One region of the Rossellomorea marisflavi genome, then DNA from elsewhere that is predicted to be linked to it. Evidence: a T-box and tRNA genes for the amino acid it is inferred to sense, from the RefSeq annotation. Region 1 holds a T-box; the other regions hold tRNA genes.
What was found. The T-box of region 1 lies ahead of K6T23_RS10820 (tryptophan--tRNA ligase). A T-box ahead of a tRNA ligase gene usually reads a tRNA of that ligase, here a tRNA-Trp.
Positions count from the first base shown of each region.

Region 2: it has a tRNA-Trp gene. The T-box ahead of K6T23_RS10820 (tryptophan--tRNA ligase) is inferred to sense a tRNA for this amino acid. The anticodon was not compared.
Region 3: it has a tRNA-Trp gene. The T-box ahead of K6T23_RS10820 (tryptophan--tRNA ligase) is inferred to sense a tRNA for this amino acid. The anticodon was not compared.

Region 1 is NZ_CP081870.1:2,054,793-2,059,291, reverse strand. Features, by position in the region: gene K6T23_RS10825 (alcohol dehydrogenase catalytic domain-containing protein) at 1-453, shown strand, start outside; gene K6T23_RS10820 (tryptophan--tRNA ligase) at 544-1,539, opposite strand; T-box leader at 1,626-1,847, opposite strand; gene K6T23_RS10815 (metal-dependent hydrolase) at 1,903-2,511, opposite strand; gene K6T23_RS10810 (NUDIX hydrolase) at 2,565-3,191, opposite strand; gene K6T23_RS10805 (hypothetical protein) at 3,157-3,588, opposite strand; gene K6T23_RS10800 (phospholipase D-like domain-containing protein) at 3,697-4,499, opposite strand, start outside.
Region 2 is NZ_CP081870.1:1,390,328-1,394,826, forward strand. Features, by position in the region: rRNA gene K6T23_RS07390 (23S ribosomal RNA) at 1-1,046, shown strand, start outside; rRNA gene rrf (5S ribosomal RNA) at 1,224-1,340, shown strand; tRNA gene K6T23_RS07400 (tRNA-Asn) at 1,348-1,422, shown strand; tRNA gene K6T23_RS07405 (tRNA-Ser) at 1,429-1,521, shown strand; tRNA gene K6T23_RS07410 (tRNA-Glu) at 1,527-1,601, shown strand; tRNA gene K6T23_RS07415 (tRNA-Val) at 1,624-1,699, shown strand; tRNA gene K6T23_RS07420 (tRNA-Met) at 1,791-1,864, shown strand; tRNA gene K6T23_RS07425 (tRNA-Asp) at 1,965-2,041, shown strand; tRNA gene K6T23_RS07430 (tRNA-Phe) at 2,070-2,145, shown strand; tRNA gene K6T23_RS07435 (tRNA-Thr) at 2,155-2,230, shown strand; tRNA gene K6T23_RS07440 (tRNA-Tyr) at 2,246-2,329, shown strand; tRNA gene K6T23_RS07445 (tRNA-Trp) at 2,338-2,411, shown strand; tRNA gene K6T23_RS07450 (tRNA-His) at 2,414-2,489, shown strand; tRNA gene K6T23_RS07455 (tRNA-Gln) at 2,531-2,602, shown strand; tRNA gene K6T23_RS07460 (tRNA-Gly) at 2,607-2,681, shown strand; tRNA gene K6T23_RS07465 (tRNA-Cys) at 2,691-2,764, shown strand; tRNA gene K6T23_RS07470 (tRNA-Leu) at 2,783-2,867, shown strand; tRNA gene K6T23_RS07475 (tRNA-Gly) at 2,871-2,944, shown strand; gene K6T23_RS07480 (alpha/beta hydrolase) at 3,074-3,826, shown strand; gene K6T23_RS07485 (carbohydrate ABC transporter permease) at 3,982-4,499, shown strand, end outside.
Region 3 is NZ_CP081870.1:3,718,558-3,723,056, reverse strand. Features, by position in the region: gene K6T23_RS19425 (TcaA NTF2-like domain-containing protein) at 1-13, shown strand, start outside; gene K6T23_RS19420 (hypothetical protein) at 170-316, shown strand; tRNA gene K6T23_RS19415 (tRNA-Glu) at 510-584, shown strand; tRNA gene K6T23_RS19410 (tRNA-Val) at 588-663, shown strand; tRNA gene K6T23_RS19405 (tRNA-Thr) at 767-842, shown strand; tRNA gene K6T23_RS19400 (tRNA-Lys) at 879-954, shown strand; tRNA gene K6T23_RS19395 (tRNA-Leu) at 965-1,049, shown strand; tRNA gene K6T23_RS19390 (tRNA-Gly) at 1,053-1,127, shown strand; tRNA gene K6T23_RS19385 (tRNA-Arg) at 1,218-1,294, shown strand; tRNA gene K6T23_RS19380 (tRNA-Pro) at 1,301-1,377, shown strand; tRNA gene K6T23_RS19375 (tRNA-Ala) at 1,386-1,461, shown strand; tRNA gene K6T23_RS19370 (tRNA-Met) at 1,498-1,571, shown strand; tRNA gene K6T23_RS19365 (tRNA-Ile) at 1,592-1,665, shown strand; tRNA gene K6T23_RS19360 (tRNA-Ser) at 1,677-1,769, shown strand; tRNA gene K6T23_RS19355 (tRNA-Met) at 1,793-1,866, shown strand; tRNA gene K6T23_RS19350 (tRNA-Asp) at 1,991-2,067, shown strand; tRNA gene K6T23_RS19345 (tRNA-Phe) at 2,102-2,177, shown strand; tRNA gene K6T23_RS19340 (tRNA-Tyr) at 2,183-2,266, shown strand; tRNA gene K6T23_RS19335 (tRNA-Trp) at 2,309-2,382, shown strand; tRNA gene K6T23_RS19330 (tRNA-His) at 2,395-2,470, shown strand; tRNA gene K6T23_RS19325 (tRNA-Gln) at 2,477-2,551, shown strand; tRNA gene K6T23_RS19320 (tRNA-Cys) at 2,556-2,629, shown strand; tRNA gene K6T23_RS19315 (tRNA-Leu) at 2,652-2,736, shown strand; tRNA gene K6T23_RS19310 (tRNA-Gly) at 2,752-2,825, shown strand; tRNA gene K6T23_RS19305 (tRNA-Ile) at 2,840-2,916, shown strand; tRNA gene K6T23_RS19300 (tRNA-Asn) at 2,925-2,999, shown strand; rRNA gene K6T23_RS19295 (16S ribosomal RNA) at 3,261-4,499, shown strand, end outside.

The DNA.
Region 1 (4,499 bases):
GACTTTTCGGGAAATCCGGACATCGGACAGTTGTTGCACGAAGATACGAATGGAGGAGCAGACGTCGTGATCGACTGCGTCGGGATGGACGGGACTGTTGCTTCCGGTGAATCATTCGGATCTGATTTTGACAATCAGTTCGGCACGATCCGTCCTATCATCACTGCTTCTCAGGCGGTACGCAAGTTCGGTACTGTTCAGTTGACGGGCGTCTATGCGACTGAGGCAAATGGTTTTCCGATCGGTGACTTCTTCAGCAGGAACGTTTCCCTGAAAATGGGACAGGCTCCAGTGATTCATCTGATGCCAAAACTCTACAGCATGATTGAAGACGGAGCTTTTGACCCGACTGATATCATCACCCACTCGCTTCCTCTGGAACAGGCAAGCGAAGGGTATAAAATTTTCGACGAGAAATCCGATGGTAACATCAAAGTGATTCTGAAGCCGTAAAGAAGCTCACCCATTAAATCGACCAAGCCCGGACTTCCTGGTAATAAGGATGTCCGGGCTTTTGATTTAAGCTAAAGGGATGGGTTCGCGTTAAAGAATCCCTATTTTCTTCTTGATTTCTGTCAGAAAAGGAGCGGTTGTCTCCCTTGCCCGTTGTGCTCCGCGGGCCAGTACAGCCTCCATCTTTTCCGGAGAGTCCATCAGTTCCAAGTACCTTTCCCTCGGCCCGGTCATTTTTCCATTGATGGCGTGGAACAGTTCCGCTTTCGCCTCTCCCCAGCTGATTCCATCCCTGAACCGGTCCTTCATCACGATGACCTCTTCCGGAGAGGCGAATTCCCTGTACAAAGCGAAAATCACAGATTGATCATGGTCCTTAGGGTCTGTCGGAAGCGAAGAATCGGTCTTGATCTTATTGATCAACTTCTTCAGTTTGGCGGGTTCTTCGAAAAGGGGAATGGTATTATTGTATGATTTGCTCATTTTCCTTCCATCCAAACCAGGTACTACAGCCGACTGCTCCTGGATGAAATGTTCAGGAAGTTTGAAGATTTCTCCGTACTGCTTGTTGAAGTATCCGGCAATATCGCGGGCAATTTCGATATGCTGTAGCTGATCTTTTCCCACAGGGACCTTGTCTGCTTGGAATAACAGAATATCGGATGCCATGAGGACAGGGTATGTGTAGACACCCATGTTCACACCATGATCAACTTCCTGTCCAGCCCCCTTGTTGCCATCGGTCATGGCTTTATAGGCATGTGCGCGGTTCATGAGTCCTTTTGGCGTAATACAGGAGAGGATCCATGTGAGTTCAAAGATCTCCGGTACGTCAGACTGTCTATAAAACGTCACCTTTTCAGGGTCAAGACCCAGTGCTAGCCACGCTGCTGCAATCCCCCTTGTAAGGTTTCTCATCTCTTCCGCATCCTGTACCTTGGTCATCCCATGATAGTCGGCGATGAAGTAAGATGCCTGATATTCCTTAGATTCCGCCAGCTTCAGTGCAGGCTTGATGGCACCCACGTAGTTCCCTAAATGAATTCTCCCTGTAGGCTTGATACCTGTTAACACCCTTTGTTTCATTTTAGTCTTTCCCCCCTGTGATTGTCGGCTTCTCTAAATGCTGATGACATTGATTTCTCTATAAACAAAAAAGCCCCCCGTCCTCGGAAAAGGACGGGAGACCCGTGGTGCCACCTTCATTCATGCATCAAGCATGCGCTTATCGGCCAACGGTGACCATCCACCGCCGGACTCCCTTTTATCGGTGGGAAATCCGCCCATTTCGGGAAGCTCCAAAGTCCATTCAACGGCCATATGCACTGATTCACACCAACCATCAGCTCTCTGGGGCATCTGTTCCGTTTACTACTCTTCATCGACGCTCAACTATCGTTTTCATTATCATACAGAATCAGGATCGACCAGTCAATCTTTTCCATCATTTTAAATTTCTTTAGAAGAGAGGGGAAGAAAAAGTTTCACTCCCTTTTTATTGAATGGGAGAAACTTCATATCCCCGATCAGATGGCTGATATAGCCGATCATGGCTGCCTGAAACAAGCCATCCACCATCACAGCACCCTGAAATGCAAGAGCCACGAAATAAAAATAGATGATCCCCAGGATGGAATGGGTATACGTCCGGTGTGAAACCAACGAGGCGATGATCACGTAGATACCCATCAGCCACATCCATGATGTATCAAGCTGAAAACCGCAGGCAGCTATCCCAATGCCGGTGATGGTGAGCATCCTTCTTTGAGTGATGAATGTCGAGAAGATCAGGATGAGAACACCATACCCGATCCCAAGCCACCTTTCATTTCCCGTTCCTTCTAAGTAGCTGTATAGCATCACAAACAATGAAACCACCTGGACCGCAGACCTCACCATTTTGGAGGAGAAAGTCACTTTATTGCTGAGCTTGCCATTCACATCAAGATCCGGAATAAGCGCAGACACCCCTCCTGCAGCGACAAGTGAGGCAGTATCGACTGCATCCGCACCGTACGTTTGGGCAATGATGAAACCGACAGCCGCTCCCACTGTCATATGTGCCGTTCCATTCAAGTCATTTCCCTCTTTCTCTATAAAAATATGTAGGATTACTCTCTTAATCTATCACGTATGCGATCAATCACCTGCAGCATGTAAGAGGATTCGTGTGGAACAAATGCTTCCCACGCTACCTTTGAGCTGATGTATTCCTTCTTCCCTTTTCGAATCCTGAATCCGTCCACTGGGATGGAATCTTTCCCGCCTTTGATCAGACTCTCCACATCATCAAGACCGGCAGCAAATATCCCTACCACTTCCTCTTCTTGAAGATGAAATGCTTCAAATGGGACATGCTGTTCAAGAAGGAAAACATTCGTCCATTCCCTATCGATCAGTGGCCCATCGATCAATTCCTCTTTCAACGCTCCCAGAGGGTTAAGCTCTTCAAATGTAAGCGCAAGCCCAAGCTCCTCATAGACTTCCCTGATCCCATCCGAAACTTCCTCATGGTCCAAGAGATGCCCGGCTGCGGTTATATCGAGCAGACCAGGAAAGTCCCTCTTCCCCATGCTTCTCAGTTGAAAATAAACCATGTCCCTTCCTTGATCCCGGAAGGCAATCCAACAGTGAAACGTCTCATGCCAAAATCCTTTTGAGTGGATCTCTTCACGATCAGCGCTTCCGATACGATCGTATCGATCATTGAATATGGAGAGTATCTCCTTTTCTTTCATACTGTACCCCTTCCCTTATCGCCTCTAAGTAGGATTTGAGTTGTATCGGCCTTTCTAGAAAAACATCCGCCCCATCCTGTGAAGACAGATCCCCGATACAGATGGTCATACAGTCCATCTCTGAGAGCTTTGTTCCAGTTCCTCCCACAAGGATTCCTTTGGAAGAGTCCGTCAACTCTAAGGGAAGAGATGCATCCCTATCATAAAAATCACTTACATATTCCAGCAAGCCAAGTTCATGAAAATAATCCTTCGCCTGTTTCATCATCGGACAGTTCACGGCCAATATCCTATACCCGCTTGCGGATAGATAGTGAATAAGCTCTGGAGCTTCTTCTTTCCACACCTCTTTCATGTCGTCCTCTCTCATAAATGTTTCATTCATATCAAATATCACTGCCGAGTCCATTCATATTCTCCTTTTGTTGCGTTTCAATCTTCTTTCTGCTCCCGACAATTGATCACGGGCAGAAAAAACCATTTATACATTGTAACACATTCCCTTCTAAAAGTAGCGAAAAACCCACTTTGGTGTGTATTGGAGGCCTTTTTGCCACAGGGGAATTCTTTCAAAATCCTTGAATGACAGCCGGCGGCCATCCTCCATATCCTTCAGAACCAGCTGTTCGAGTTCTGCTGCCTTCTTCCCTTTGATTATACAGTTGCTTTCGTCATTCAGGAACAAGCTTCGCGGGTCCCAATTTGCTGTTCCAACGTCTGCCCACTGATGGTCGATGATCATGACCTTCCCATGAAAGAAGCCTTTCTCATACAGATATACACTTGCTCCTGCCTCCAGGAGCTCTTTTTCGATTTTATAACCTGGTGGCTTCGTGAACCAGGCATCAGTCTCATCCGGGACGAGGATGCTCACATCCACTCCCCTCGAAATGGCACGTTTCAGAGAGTGCATGAGGGAATCAGTCGGAATGAAATAGGGAGTGGCGACAATCAGGCTTTCCTCTGCGTCATCAATCCAATCAATCATCCGTCCTTCCAGATCCCCACCTGTACTGAATAGCAGAGAATAACGGGAATCCCCGGAACGTATGGTCGATTTCCCTTCTGTTAGTTGCTTTCCCTTGCCACCATCTTCTTTCCAATCACGATTAAATTGAAGGGAAGCTTCCCTGGAAACACCACCTTCGATCCGAAGATGATAATCCCTCCAGTAGCCAAGGTCGGGATCTTTCCCAATATACTCTTTACCCAGATTAAATCCACCTATATAGGTGATGGCATCATCAATGACGATAATGCGCCTATGGTTCCGGTGATGCAGCCGATAAAATATATGTTCCGGTTTGA
Region 2 (4,499 bases), 660 kb from region 1:
GAGGAGTGCTTAGCGCAAGCGAAGGTGCGAATCGAAGCCCCAGTAAACGGCGGCCGTAACTATAACGGTCCTAAGGTAGCGAAATTCCTTGTCGGGTAAGTTCCGACCCGCACGAAAGGCGTAACGATCTGGGCACTGTCTCAACGAGAGACTCGGTGAAATTATAGTACCTGTGAAGATGCAGGTTACCCGCGACAGGACGGAAAGACCCCGTGGAGCTTTACTGTAGCCTGATATTGAATTTTGGCACAGCTTGTACAGGATAGGTAGGAGCCTTGGAAGCCGGAGCGCTAGCTTCGGTGGAGGCGTCGGTGGGATACTACCCTGGCTGTGTTGACATTCTAACCCGCGCCCCTTATCGGGGTGGGAGACAGTGTCAGGTGGGCAGTTTGACTGGGGCGGTCGCCTCCTAAAGAGTAACGGAGGCGCCCAAAGGTTCCCTCAGAATGGTTGGAAATCATTCGCAGAGTGTAAAGGCACAAGGGAGCTTGACTGCGAGACCTACAAGTCGAGCAGGGACGAAAGTCGGGCTTAGTGATCCGGTGGTTCCGCATGGAAGGGCCATCGCTCAACGGATAAAAGCTACCCCGGGGATAACAGGCTTATCTCCCCCAAGAGTCCACATCGACGGGGAGGTTTGGCACCTCGATGTCGGCTCATCGCATCCTGGGGCTGTAGTCGGTCCCAAGGGTTGGGCTGTTCGCCCATTAAAGCGGTACGCGAGCTGGGTTCAGAACGTCGTGAGACAGTTCGGTCCCTATCCGTCGTGGGCGCAGGAAATTTGAGAGGAGCTGTCCTTAGTACGAGAGGACCGGGATGGACGCACCGCTGGTGTACCAGTTGTCTTGCCAAAGGCATCGCTGGGTAGCTATGTGCGGAAGGGATAAGTGCTGAAAGCATCTAAGCATGAAGCCCCCCTCGAGATGAGATTTCCCATCACTTTATGTGAGTAAGATCCCTGAAAGATGATCAGGTAGATAGGTCAGAGGTGGAAGTGTGGCGACACATGGAGCTGACTGATACTAATCGATCGAGGACTTAACCAAAGTAAGACGAAGGAGGCGCTTCGCGTCTCCCGGACTGGACGATACGCCGGTAATGATTGACTATCAACCCTTTATCTAGTTTTCAGGGAATAAGTATACATAAAGTATAAAAAAAACCTTGAAATTACCGCGAAGATGCGGTATAATAATACTTGTCCTTTTGAAGGACGCACATAGTCTGGTGACATTGGCGAAGAGGTCACACCCGTTCCCATGCCGAACACGGAAGTTAAGCTCTTCAGCGCCGATGGTAGTTGGGGGATCTCCCCCTGCGAGAGTAGGACGTCGCCAGGCGGTACATTCCACAGTAGCTCAGTGGTAGAGCTATCGGCTGTTAACCGATCGGTCGCAGGTTCGAGTCCTGCCTGTGGAGCCATTATATGGAGAGCTGTCCGAGTGGCCGAAGGAGCACGATTGGAAATCGTGTAGGCGGTTTATAGCTGTCTCAAGGGTTCAAATCCCTTGCTCTCCGCCATATAAGGCCCGTTGGTCAAGCGGTTAAGACACCGCCCTTTCACGGCGGTAACACGGGTTCGAATCCCGTACGGGTCACCATTTTCAAACAGAAAGAATCAGTGGAGGATTAGCTCAGCTGGGAGAGCATCTGCCTTACAAGCAGAGGGTCGGCGGTTCGATCCCGTCATCCTCCACCATTGTTTTTTCACGAAGCGAAGCGTAGTGAAAAAAACGTTCCATGCGTTCTTGAACTTAACAGGTTAAAGAATGGAATCAAACTTTTATCGTCGTGGGGTGGAGCAGTTCGGTAGCTCGTCGGGCTCATAACCCGAAGGTCGCAGGTTCAAATCCTGTCCCCGCAATACCGTTTTGATCCGAGAGGATTGGGATGTAGTGACATTGATAGCATATTTGCTATTAAAAGAACATTGATCTTTATTTTCGCTAATGCGAAAAAAAGTTGGTCCGGTAGTTCAGTTGGTTAGAATGCCTGCCTGTCACGCAGGAGGTCGCGGGTTCGAGTCCCGTCCGGACCGCCATTTTTCATTTTTAATAAAAATATGCAATGGCTCAGTAGCTCAGTTGGTAGAGCAATGGACTGAAAATCCATGTGTCGGCGGTTCGATTCCGTCCTGAGCCACCATTTTTTTGTGCCGGTGTAGCTCAACTGGTAGAGCAACTGACTTGTAATCAGTAGGTTGGGGGTTCAAGTCCTCTTGCCGGCACCACTGATTTTTTTAGCTGGAGGGGTAGCGAAGTGGCTAAACGCGGCGGACTGTAAATCCGCTCCTTCGGGTTCGGCAGTTCGAATCTGCCCCCCTCCACCATTTAGTACAGGGGCATAGTTTAACGGTAGAACGAAGGTCTCCAAAACCTTTGGTGCGGGTTCGATTCCTGCTGCCCCTGCCATGGCGATTGTGGCGAAGTGGTTAACGCACCGGATTGTGGTTCCGGCATTCGTGGGTTCGATTCCCATCAGTCGCCCCATATTTTTGTCACATTTTTCTCTGTGTGTCATATACTAACAGTGGGCTATAGCCAAGCGGTAAGGCATCGCACTTTGACTGCGACATGCGTTGGTTCGAATCCAGCTAGCCCAGTAGTGCGGAAGTAGTTCAGTGGTAGAACACCACCTTGCCAAGGTGGGGGTCGCGGGTTCGAATCCCGTCTTCCGCTCCATAGAAAAATGGCGGCATAGCCAAGTGGTAAGGCAGAGGTCTGCAAAACCTCTATCACCGGTTCAAATCCGGTTGCCGCCTCCATATTGTTTTTAGACGCTTGCCGGTGTGGCGGAATAGGCAGACGCGCACGACTCAAAATCGTGTTCCGTAAGGAGTGCCGGTTCGACCCCGGCCACCGGTACCATAAGCGGGTGTAGTTTAATGGTAAAACCTCAGCCTTCCAAGCTGATGTCGTGGGTTCGATTCCCATCACCCGCTCCATCTTACATATTCAGACTTCCAACAGATTTGTTGGAAGTCTTTTTTTGTATTGCAGGAGAGAATATCTGGAAACCCCATCCGTCTCCTTATATACTGGACATAACGTATAGATCATTAGGGGGAAAACGCATGAACATTCAATCTATCCAGTTGAGCAGCAACCCGCAATCGACGCTTACAGCTTATTTATTGGATACAACCAAGCGTATGAAAAACATTACCACCCGTCCTGCCGTTCTGATCCTGCCGGGAGGAGGGTATTACTATACATCCGACCGGGAGGCAGAGCCTGTAGCCATGGCATACTTGTCAGAAGGCTATCATGCATTCACCCTACGTTATTCGGTAGGAGAAGCCAAGAGGTTTGAAGATTCATTCAGGGATGCTGAGGAAGCTTTAGCTTATATCAGGAATCATGCCTCTGAATTAGGAGTGGATCCTGAGCGTATCGCGGTAGTCGGCTTTTCCGCTGGGGGGCATCTGGCCGCTTCGCTGGGTACCATGGGTACCTACAGACCGAGAGCCCTGATCCTTGGGTATCCTTGTATTCTTTCAAACCTTGAGGATGTGCTGGCATTCCCGGTGCCATCCCTCGAAGAGAAAGTTGATGGGAACACACCTCCTAGCTTTTTGTTTTCAACTTTTGAAGACCGGATTGTACCAGTTGAACATACGGTGGAATTCATAAGGGCCCTCACCCGTGCTGGCGTCCCCTTTGAATCTCATATTTTTCAGCATGGTGTACACGGACTTTCCCTAGGGAAGCCTTTGTCATCGGCTGGACAGCGTTCAATGGTAGACGATGATTTCTCACAGTGGTTCCAGCTCAGCATCTCCTGGCTCCACCGATTGATGGGAGACTTCCCCCTAGACCGTGAATAATAGATATAACTCACTCCCGCTTTACTCAGGCGGGGGTCTTTTTTTTGATCCCTAAAGAGGTCAATATCGTGCCCCATCCATGTCAACTCAGTTGACTATAAAAAGTAAGCGTTTACATTATAATGAAAAAAAGCGCGACCGAAGGGGGAGAAGAGATGGAACCAAAGATAGAGACGGGACCGGTCAGGCCAGAAGCACAGCTGAAGCCTGTTCCTAAAAAAGGACTTAAATGGAAGAACATATTGACCTATAGTGCCTTCGTGGGTCCGGCACTAGTGTTCTTCCTGGTTATTCAGATCATCCCATTCTTGATGGGACTGTATTATTCATTTACATCTTGGAACGGGGTCAGTTCAGCTGTGGAGTGGGTTGGATTCGATAATTATATCCGGATATTCACCGATGATCAGGTGTTCTTCCAATCCTTTATGTTCACAACGAAGTTCATGTTTGCCGCAGTGGTGATCAGCAATGTGATCGGGTTCGGGTTTGCCCTTCTCTTGAATGCCGCCTTGAAGACGAGGAATATCCTGAGGACCGTATTCTTCTTGCCGAATGTCATCGGAGGCCTGCTGCTTGGATTCATCTGGCAGTTCATCTTTGTAAAAGGGTTTGCTTCGTTGGGAAATGCAACCGACCTTTCTCTGTTCAAGATGCCTTGGCTTGGAGATGA
Region 3 (4,499 bases), 1.7 Mb from region 1:
GTATGGGAGCTGATCGAGACCAATGAAATCTAAGGGGACTGCCCGGTGAAGGCGGGGCAGTATGGTTGCCACATTAAACTTTACATCATTCAAACCCGTCCTTAGCATAATCTTTACATTCCTTTGATAAACTAAAGGCAACAAGATTAACCAACCAGGAGGGATCGCGATGCTTCGTACATTTTTAAGGGAATGGCATAAGTTCTGGTTCTTCACCTTCAATTACCGTCTGGATACGACCCACGACAGCAGTTTGTTGAATAAATATCAGGAAAAATCCAGATATCACGGAGACAAACTTGTACAGCTCTTGTAGCTGTCTTTTTTATTTTTAGAAAACCACCACATTTATATTGTGGAAACACTCCTATATGTGGTATCTTAATCTTCTAGCAGTCAACCGGCTGAAAAAAAACGAACTCGTTCGGTGAAATATTTTTGAAAAGAAGTTGACTTCTGCGAAATAAGATGATATAGTAATTCTTGTCCTTAAGAGACGCATACATAACGGCCCATTGGTCAAGCGGTTAAGACACCGCCCTTTCACGGCGGTAACACGGGTTCGAATCCCGTATGGGTCACCATTTGGAGGATTAGCTCAGCTGGGAGAGCATCTGCCTTACAAGCAGAGGGTCGGCGGTTCGATCCCGTCATCCTCCACCATAGTTTTTTCACGAAGCGCAAGCGGAGTGACAATAACTTACCATTAAGTTCTTAACCTTTGCGCAGATGTTAAGGCAAAGCGAAAAGAACGATTATACACCATGCCGGTGTAGCTCAACTGGTAGAGCAACTGACTTGTAATCAGTAGGTTGGGGGTTCAAGTCCTCTTGCCGGCACCACTTTTGTTCGATTGGTTTGGACAAAGCAAGCAGAACGAGCCATTAGCTCAGTTGGTAGAGCATCTGACTTTTAATCAGAGGGTCGAAGGTTCGAATCCTTCATGGCTCACCATTTGTATCATGCGGGTGTGGCGGAATTGGCAGACGCACCAGACTTAGGATCTGGCGCCGCAAGGCGTGGGGGTTCAAGTCCCTTCACCCGCACCATATGCGGAAGTAGTTCAGTGGTAGAACACCACCTTGCCAAGGTGGGGGTCGCGGGTTCGAATCCCGTCTTCCGCTCCATTATTGTTGCCTCGCCGCATTGGCGGACCGACAGAAGCACAGGTTTACAATCCTTCATTGGATTCACTTGATGCAGGATAATAAATACGTGCGCCCGTAGCTCAATTGGATAGAGCGTTTGACTACGGATCAAAAGGTTAGGGGTTCGACTCCTCTCGGGCGCGCCATTATATCGGGAAGTAGCTCAGCTTGGTAGAGCACTTGGTTTGGGACCAAGGGGTCGCAGGTTCGAATCCTGTCTTCCCGACCACTTTCTTTGGGGCCTTAGCTCAGCTGGGAGAGCGCCTGCTTTGCACGCAGGAGGTCAGCGGTTCGATCCCGCTAGGCTCCACCAACGATCCTTTGATCGAACATATAGGTTATTCATCATGGCGGTGTAGCTCAGCTGGCTAGAGCGTACGGTTCATACCCGTGAGGTCGGGGGTTCGATCCCCTCCGCCGCTATTTACATACGGTTATGCTTTGGACCCTTAGCTCAGTTGGTTAGAGCAGACGGCTCATAACCGTCCGGTCGCAGGTTCGAGTCCTGCAGGGTCCATTTATACATACGGAGGAATACCCAAGTCCGGCTGAAGGGATCGGTCTTGAAAACCGACAGGGGTGTCAAAGCCCGCGGGGGTTCGAATCCCCCTTCCTCCTCCATATTTCCTTTCATCTTTTATCGTCGCGGGGTGGAGCAGTTCGGTAGCTCGTCGGGCTCATAACCCGAAGGTCGCAGGTTCAAATCCTGTCCCCGCAATACCATGTTGATCCGAGAGGATCGGGATGTAGTGACAATGATAGCTTTGCTATCGCAGCACATTGATGTTTATTTCGCTAATGCGAATACTAATGATAGCTATTTTGCTATCGCAAAAAGCTTTGGTCCGGTAGTTCAGTTGGTTAGAATGCCTGCCTGTCACGCAGGAGGTCGCGGGTTCGAGTCCCGTCCGGACCGCCATTTATCTTTTTTATATGTAACAAAGACCTTTTATGGCTCAGTAGCTCAGTTGGTAGAGCAATGGACTGAAAATCCATGTGTCGGCGGTTCGATTCCGTCCTGAGCCACCATTGATGGAGGGGTAGCGAAGTGGCTAAACGCGGCGGACTGTAAATCCGCTCCTTCGGGTTCGGCAGTTCGAATCTGCCCCCCTCCACCATTTGTTTTCTTGAACTAGGTTCAAGTATAGAACGATCTATATAGGGGCATAGTTTAACGGTAGAACGAAGGTCTCCAAAACCTTTGGTGTGGGTTCGATTCCTACTGCCCCTGCCAAAAAAACACATGGCGATTGTGGCGAAGTGGTTAACGCACCGGATTGTGGTTCCGGCATTCGTGGGTTCGATTCCCATCAGTCGCCCCATATTATTGGGCTATAGCCAAGCGGTAAGGCATCGCACTTTGACTGCGACATGCGTTGGTTCGAATCCAGCTAGCCCAGCCAATAAGGCGGTATAGCCAAGTGGTAAGGCAGAGGTCTGCAAAACCTTCACCACCGGTTCAAATCCGGTTACCGCCTCCAATTTTATTTTTTTTCAGCACCTGCCGGTGTGGCGGAATAGGCAGACGCGCACGACTCAAAATCGTGTTCCGTAAGGAGTGCCGGTTCGACCCCGGCCACCGGTACCATTTTCAATTTAACATGCGGGTGTAGTTTAATGGTAAAACCTCAGCCTTCCAAGCTGATGTCGTGGGTTCGATTCCCATCACCCGCTCCAATTTATTTTCATGCGGGCCTATAGCTCAGCTGGTTAGAGCGCACGCCTGATAAGCGTGAGGTCGGTGGTTCGAGTCCACTTAGGCCCACCATCTACCATTCCGCAGTAGCTCAGTGGTAGAGCTATCGGCTGTTAACCGATCGGTCGCAAGTTCGAATCTTGCCTGCGGAGCCATTTCTTTTTAAAATTTTTTGAAAAAGTTTGAAAAAGAAGTTGACTTCTGCGAAGTTAATTGGTAAGCTGGTAATTGTTGCTGAGGCAATGTCGTCAAAAACTTTTTAAAATAAAGTATTGACAACAAACATCGATTACTGTAATATAGTAAGGGTCGCTTCGAGAGAAGCACTTGATATTTGAACCTTGAAAACTGAACAAAACAAGACAAACACGTCAACGTTAATTCTAGATTTATTTTTAAAAGAGCTATTCAAACTTTTTATGGAGAGTTTGATCCTGGCTCAGGACGAACGCTGGCGGCGTGCCTAATACATGCAAGTCGAGCGGATCGATGGGAGCTTGCTCCCTGAGATCAGCGGCGGACGGGTGAGTAACACGTGGGTAACCTGCCTGTAAGACTGGGATAACTCCGGGAAACCGGGGCTAATACCGGATAACACCTACCCCCGCATGGGGGAAGGTTGAAAGGTGGCTTCGGCTATCACTTACAGATGGACCCGCGGCGCATTAGCTAGTTGGTGAGGTAATGGCTCACCAAGGCGACGATGCGTAGCCGACCTGAGAGGGTGATCGGCCACACTGGGACTGAGACACGGCCCAGACTCCTACGGGAGGCAGCAGTAGGGAATCTTCCGCAATGGACGAAAGTCTGACGGAGCAACGCCGCGTGAGTGAAGAAGGTTTTCGGATCGTAAAACTCTGTTGTTAGGGAAGAACAAGTGCCGTTCGAATAGGGCGGCGCCTTGACGGTACCTAACCAGAAAGCCACGGCTAACTACGTGCCAGCAGCCGCGGTAATACGTAGGTGGCAAGCGTTGTCCGGAATTATTGGGCGTAAAGCGCGCGCAGGTGGTTTCTTAAGTCTGATGTGAAAGCCCACGGCTCAACCGTGGAGGGTCATTGGAAACTGGGGAACTTGAGTGCAGAAGAGGAAAGTGGAATTCCAAGTGTAGCGGTGAAATGCGTAGATATTTGGAGGAACACCAGTGGCGAAGGCGACTTTCTGGTCTGTAACTGACACTGAGGCGCGAAAGCGTGGGGAGCAAACAGGATTAGATACCCTGGTAGTCCACGCCGTAAACGATGAGTGCTAAGTGTTAGAGGGTTTCCGCCCTTTAGTGCTGCAGCTAACGCATTAAGCACTCCGCCTGGGGAGTACGGTCGCAAGACTGAAACTCAAAGGAATTGACGGGGGCCCGCACAAGCGGTGGAGCATGTGGTTTAATTCGAAGCAACGCGAAGAACCTTACCAGGTCTTGACATCCTCTGACAACCCTAGAGATAGGGCTTTCCCCTTCGGGGGACAGAGTGACAGGTGGTGCATGGTTGTCGTCAGCTCGTGTCGTGAGATGTTGGGTTAAGTCCCGCAACGAGCGCAACCCTTGATCTTAGTTGCCAGCATTCAGTTGGGCACTCTAAGATGACTGCCGGTGACAAACCGGAGGAAGGTGGGGATGACGTCAAATCATCATGCCCCTTATGACCTGGGCTACACAC